2 regions of the Methylobacterium sp. J-043 genome follow, and region 1 is predicted to be linked to the other one. Evidence: riboswitches for the same ligand, from Rfam matches in the RefSeq annotation. Region 1 holds a riboswitch; the other holds the start of a gene.
The links. Region 1 has a riboswitch for cobalamin ahead of MKK50_RS20755 (CbtB domain-containing protein). Riboswitches for the same ligand answer to the same signal wherever they lie in the genome.
Positions count from the first base shown of each region.

Region 2: another riboswitch for cobalamin. It lies ahead of MKK50_RS11460 (TonB-dependent receptor); the one in region 1 lies ahead of MKK50_RS20755 (CbtB domain-containing protein).

Region 1 is NZ_JAKSYB010000063.1:588,863-592,066, forward strand. Features, by position in the region: gene cobO (cob(I)yrinic acid a,c-diamide adenosyltransferase) at 59-661, opposite strand; gene cobU (bifunctional adenosylcobinamide kinase/adenosylcobinamide-phosphate guanylyltransferase) at 661-1,194, opposite strand; cobalamin riboswitch at 1,261-1,461, shown strand; gene MKK50_RS20755 (CbtB domain-containing protein) at 1,503-1,682, shown strand; gene MKK50_RS20760 (CbtA family protein) at 1,712-2,485, shown strand; gene MKK50_RS20765 (DUF1636 family protein) at 2,478-2,885, shown strand; gene cobW (cobalamin biosynthesis protein CobW) at 2,882-3,204, shown strand, end outside.
Region 2 is NZ_JAKSYB010000045.1:2,196-5,399, reverse strand. Features, by position in the region: gene ccmB (heme exporter protein CcmB) at 1-26, shown strand, start outside; gene MKK50_RS11475 (hypothetical protein) at 70-333, opposite strand; gene MKK50_RS11470 (hypothetical protein) at 468-887, opposite strand; gene MKK50_RS11465 (hypothetical protein) at 981-1,112, opposite strand; cobalamin riboswitch at 1,476-1,675, shown strand; gene MKK50_RS11460 (TonB-dependent receptor) at 1,797-3,204, shown strand, end outside.

The DNA.
Region 1 (3,204 bases):
CTTTGCCGCGTCAATCAGATTGGGTTTGGAATCCAGAATCGCGCGACGACGCGCGAACTCAAAACTCGATCCCCTCCTGCGCCTTCACGCCTGCGGAAAAATGGTGCTTCACGCTGCCCATCTCGGTGACGAGGTCGGCGGCCTCGATGAGCGCCGGCTTGGCGTTGCGGCCGGTGACCACGACGTGGAGGTCGGGGCGCCGGGCGGCCAGATCCGCGAGCACCGCCTCGAGGTCGAGGTAGTCGTAGCGCAGGGCGATGTTCAGTTCGTCGAGGACGAGCAGGCGGATGCTGGAATCCGCCATCAGCGTCTTGGCCGTGTCCCAGGCGTTGGCGCAGGCGGCGATGTCGCGGGCCTTGTCCTGCGTCTCCCAGGTGAAGCCCTCGCCCAGCGCGTGCCACGCGATTTGATCGCCGAAGTTTTTCAGCGCGCGGGCCTCGCCCGTGTCCCAGGCGCCCTTGATGAACTGCACCACGCCGACCCGGTGTCCGCGCCCGAGCATGCGCAGCACGAGGCCGAGCGCGGCGGTCGTCTTGCCCTTGCCGGGGCCGGTATGGACGATGAGCAGGCCCTTCTCGATCTTCTTCGAGGCGACCTCGGCGTCCTGCACCGCCTTGCGCTTGGCCATCTTTTCGCGGTGGCGGGTATCGTCTTCGGTCATCAAGGATTCTCGCGTGAGGGTTTGACCGTCAGCGGCAGGCCGGCGACGGTGAGCACGACCCGGTCGGCGTCGCGCGCCAACCGCTGGTGCAGCCGCCCGGCCGCATCGCGGAAGCGGCGGGCGAGCGCGTTGTCCGGCACGATGCCGAGGCCGACTTCGTTGGCTACGAGCACCAGCGGGCCCGCCGCCGCCGCGCAGGCCCGTGCCAGGGCGTCGGTGGCCGCTTCGAGATCGGCCTCGGCCAGCAGCAGGTTGGTGAGCCAGAGCGTCAGGCAATCGACCAGTACCGGCCCGGTCGCGGCGGCCATCGCCTCCGGCAGGGCCGTCGGCACGTCGAGGGTCTGCCAGGAGCCCGAGCGCCGCGCCCGGTGCTCATGGATGCGGACGCGCATCTCCTCGTCCCAGGCCTGCGCCGTGGCGATGTAGAGCCAGGGAGCCGGACAGGCCTCGATCAGCCGCTCGGCATAGGCGCTCTTGCCCGAGCGCGCGCCGCCGAGCACCAGGGTCATCCGGTCGGGTGCAGCCTCCGTCATGACCGCCGGTTTGCACCGGGGGCGTCCGTTCACGCAATGGCGCTTTGCAAGGCTGGCCGCTCCGCGTTACAAGCGGCCCGTGACGGTGCCCCGGCAACGGGGTGAAAAGGGAATGCGGTGAGAGGTTTCTCCAAGAGCCTCGATTCCGCGGCTGCCCCCGCAACTGTAAGCGGCGAGTTCCTGCCACGAGCCACCGGGTGATCCGGGAAGGCGGCAGGCACGACACCAGCCGCGAGCCAGGAGACCTGCCGTCCCGCGAAGTTTTGTTCTCGAACGCCGCCGGTGGGGCGGCCGGAGCCCGTGACCCGATGACGACTGCGACCCTTCAGACCCAGGCCACCACCCGCTCCGCCGAGGGCGCCCGCGCGCTTCTCGTCGCCGCCTTCCTCGGCCTCGGTCTCGTCTTCGTGGCAGGCTTCGCTCCGGCGACCGTGCTGCACAACGCGGCGCACGATTTCCGCCACGCGCAGAACTTCCCCTGCCACTGATCCGCGCTCCAGCGGCTTCAAGCCCTTCCATGATCACTCGATTGCTGTCGGCGGCGCTCGTCGCCGGCTTCCTCGCGTCCGTCGTCGCGACGGGCCTTCAGCTCGCGCTGACCTCCCCGCTGATCCTTCAGGCGGAGACTTATGAGGGCGAGGGGGCGCATGCCGCCCTCACACCGACAACCGACGCCCCCTTCGCGGCCTTGATCATACCGGCCCACGCGCCGTCCCAGCACAGTCATGGCGAAGGCGGGCACGACCACGGCAAGGCCGACGAGTGGCAGCCCGCACCGGGCCTTCAGCGCATGGCCTTCACCGGTCTCGCGACGCTGGTCGGCGGCGTCGGCTACGCGCTGCTGCTCGCGGCGGTGATGCTAGCGCTTCGCCGCGAGCCGACCCCGCAGGGCGGCCTCGTCGTCGGCATCGCCGGCTTCCTCGCGGTGGCGCTGGCCCCCGCCATCGGCCTGCCGCCGGAACTGCCGGGCATGGGCGCCGCACCGCTCGTGCTGCGCCAGGCGTGGTGGCTGATGACGGTGGTGGCGACCGGGCTCGGCCTCTACCTGATCGCCGTGCGGCGGGTGCCGCTGACGATCCTGGGCGGCCTCGTCCTCATCGTCGCCCCGCATCTCGCGGGCGCGCCGCAATCGATCGACACGGTCTCCTCGCAGGTGCCGCCGGCCACGGCCGCGCAGTTCGCCGCGCGCTCGCTCGCCATCGGCTTCGTGTTCTGGGCGGTGATCGGGCTGGCCTATGGCTGGGCCTGGGGCCTGTTCGGCCGCGAGGCGGGTGCCCGCGCGAATGCCTGATTCGGACACCGCCATCCTGTCGGTCTGCACCACCTGCCGCGCGGCGGGCGATGCCTCCGAGCCGCGCGCCGGGGCCAGGCTGCTGGCCGCCTTGCATGCGGAGGCCGGGCGCGCGCCCGTGCCGGGCCTGACGATCGAGGGGGCCGAGTGCCTCTCGGTCTGTAAGCGGCCCTGCACCGTGGCGGTCGCCTCACCGAACCGCTGGACCTACGTCTACGGCGACTTCGACGCGCTCGAAGACCCCGATACCGCCGCCCACACCATCCTGGCGGGTCTGCGCCGCTACCTCGAAACCCCCGACGGCGTCGTGCCCTGGCGCGAGCGGCCGGAGGCGTTTCGCAAGGGCGTCGTGGCCCGCATCCCGCCGCTCAAGGCGGCCCGAGGGGAGACCCCATCATGAGCCTCGTCGAAAAGATTCCCTGCACCATCGTCACCGGCTTCCTCGGGGCCGGCAAGACGACGCTCGTGCGCCACACCGTCGAGAACGCCCGCGGGCGCCGGCTCGCGATCATCGTCAACGAGTTCGGCGATCTCGGCTTCGACGGCTCGTTCCTCGCCGCCTGCGGCATCGAGGGCTGCAACGAGGATTCGGTGGTGGAGCTGCCCAACGGCTGCATCTGCTGCACGGTCGCCGACGACTTCGTGCCGGCGCTGACCAAGCTTCTCGACCGGCCCGAGCCGCCGGAGCATATCCTGATCGAGACCTCCGGCCTCGCCCT
Region 2 (3,204 bases), on a different contig from region 1:
CCGCCGCGCTACGCTGGTCAGAGTGAACCGGGCGCGGCTCTCGGGAGGCTGCGTCCCGGTTCGCCGGATCTACTTATCGCAGCCGATGCAGATCCCGGTGTCGATTTTGTCGTTCTTCTTCTCCATGGCGGTCTCGCGATCGCGATTTCCCGAGCCACGAGTCGCACCGCCCGCCCCGGGAGGCGGCATGGTCTGACCGACGGCCGAGGTGTTCGGTGCGTAGATGGTCGAGGTCGGACCACCACCGGTACCCGTCTGCGCCGGGCCTTGGGCGGCAGCGGATGTGGCAAGGGCCGCGACCAGAACCGCGGCAAACGAGAGACGTGTGATCATCGGCAAACTCCCTTGGAGTTGGAACGCACTAGACCCCTGAGGGTTCATGCCGATCCACCGCCGGAAGTCGTCTCACCATCGGTTCTCGCGAGCACCGTTCTATCAGGATCAAGCTCGGCAGCGGTTCTCCGGATTCAGTCAGGCCAGCAGATCGTCGCTTCGCGCAGTCCCATCAGATGGGCTTCGCGGAGCCCGAACGAAGGAGAGGCATCGAACACCTCGCCCGCCACGCTCACCTCGCAGGCTTCGCCGAGAGCGCCACCGGCGCACAGTGCGAGGGCACGTGTACGGCCTTGCGCCTCCGCGGCCGCGACCCGGATCAGAAGCTTGCCGGCCAAGCGAATATTGCCTGCTGCATCCTCCGGCAACAGGCCGATGCAGGTGATCTCGTCGTCGGTCGCGTGCACCAGATGGCAATGATCGAGCGTGACGCGTTCACCGACATGGTGACGGGCCGCGGCTGCGAAGGCCGCTGCGTCCGCATGCGCTTCGAGTGCGTGAGCGCCGCTCGGAAGCAGAAGGCCGCTCAGGATGAAAATGCGTCCGACCCGCATGGAGAACCCCACCGCACGATTGTGACCGCGCAAACTTCGCAATTTGCAGGCCGAAATCGATCAGGGGACGGCGCATTCCGGGAATCGGCGATGTCAGCGGGTCTGTCCGGTCTCGGGAGCGTGGGTGTTCTGGCTGTCGGTCGGGCCGGTCAGCGTGAAGGCGAAGACAACAAGCCCTGCAAGGATCATTAGCGCGACGGGGAACACGAGCATCCAACGGGGCATATCTGGTTTCCATAAGCGGGCATTCGGAGCACCGAAACCCTTGGGCAGCCGAATGGCTCCGCCTGAGCTGCTGAGATCGGAGCCGAACATATGCGACAAATGCATGCCCGATCCGACGCGTCGGCGATTGCTTTGTGCACTGCAACCTGAGAAATCATGGCCATGCCGGATCGCGATGGCGTCGCGGTCCTGCAGCCCTTCTTGGGCGTTTCCTCCCTAGACTTCGGGCCGTCCTTCGGGGCGGCCTTTTTTCTTTTTGGCAGTCATGCGTCCCTGCGCACAGGCCCGATCCGCGATTGTGGATCGCCCCTCGCAACGGGGAACCCGGGGCGACGGGCGCATTGACCGATGCGCAGCCATGGCGATAGCTTGACCGTTGACGGTTCCCGCAAGGGATCACAAGGGAACGCGGTGGAGGGCTTTCGAGCCAGATCCCGCGGCTGCCCCCGCAACTGTGAGCGGAGAGCCCTCCATCACCACGTCACTGGGCATGCCTCGCCTGGGAAGACGATGGGGGACAACGACCCGTGAGCCAGGAGACCTGCCGTCAGCCGTGGTCACACGCGAGCCATGCCGGGCGGGGTGTCCCAGCAGGTGTCGAGACGCTGAAGGCTCGTGGCCCGCAGCGGATCGGCCTCGGTCGCGGTGACGTGCCACCGTTGCTGCCGAGGCCTCGTTTCCATCATGTCCCCCCTTCACCGCCGCTCCTGCGGCTGGTCTCTTCTGTCCGCCGTCGCCGCCCTCCCGCTCACACTGTCCGGCCCGGTTCGGGCTCAGGCACCGCTGACGCATCTCGATGAGATCGCGGTGCAAGGCGGCACTGGGATCGGCCTGCCTGCCAACGCGCCGGCCGACGCCGTCGGTGCGGAGGCCGCCGCGGCCCTGCGGACGCCGAGTCTGACGCAGTCCTCGCCCGTCGGCCTCAACCTGCGCACGCCGTCGCGCTCGGCGAGCCGTCTCGGTCTCACGCCGCTGGAAACACCGGCAAGCCTCGACATCATCTCGGGCGAGACGATCCGTCTGCGCGGTCAGACCAGCGTGCTGGAAGCCGTGTCGCAGAACGGCACCGGCATCACGGCCTTCGGCTCGCCGGGCAATGGACTCGGTTTCTTCACCGCCCGCGGTTTTGCCGGGCAGAATTCGATCCAGACGCTGTTCGACGGCACCCGGCTCTATGTCGGCGCCAACACCGTTACCTTCCCGTTCGACACGTGGAACGTGGAACGGATCGAGGTGCTGCGCGGCCCGGCCTCGGTTCTCTACGGGGACGGGGCCATCGGCGGCATCGTCAACGTCGTCTCGAAGAAGCCGCTGTTCACGCCGCTCAACGTCGCGCGCTTCGGTCTCGGTGAGGACGGCATCGCCCGCGCGGCGGTCGACTCGACCGGGCCGATCGGCGAGTCGCTCGCCTACCGCCTCAATGTCAGCGGCAACCGTGCCGACGGCTGGATCACGCCGGAGGGCGACTTCCGCAACCTCGCGGTCTCGGGCGCACTGACGCTCCAGGCGAATCCGGATCTGGCCTTCACGCTCAGCCACGATCTCGGCTACCAGGAGCCCACCCGCTACTGGGGCTCGCCGCTGGTGAACGGGCGTGTCCCCGACGCCATCCGCTTCAACAACTACAACGTCCGCGATTCGAAGATCGCCTGGACCGACAACTGGACGCAGTTCCGGACGGAGTGGACCCCCTCGGCCGACGTGACGGTGCGCAACACCGCCTACCGCCTTCAAAGCCGCCGGCATTGGCGCGACGTCGAGCAGTACCGCTTCAACCCGACAACCGGCCTCGTCGACCGCTCCGACTATCTTGAAATCTACCACAGCCAGGAACAGGTCGGGAATCGGTTCGACGCGACGTTCCGCGGTTCCCTTTTCGGGTTGGCCAACACCTTCTCGGCCGGCTTCGACGTGAACCACGTAAGCTTCCGGCACACCAACAACTTCACCTTCTCCGAAACGCCGTCGAGCGTGCCCCTGAACAACTACGATCCCGGCTTCTTCCCGCCGGAGGGGCGGGCGAGCCCGGCCTACGCCACGCGCACGAACCAAGCTTCGGTCTTCGCCGAGGATCGGCTTTTCCTGACCGACC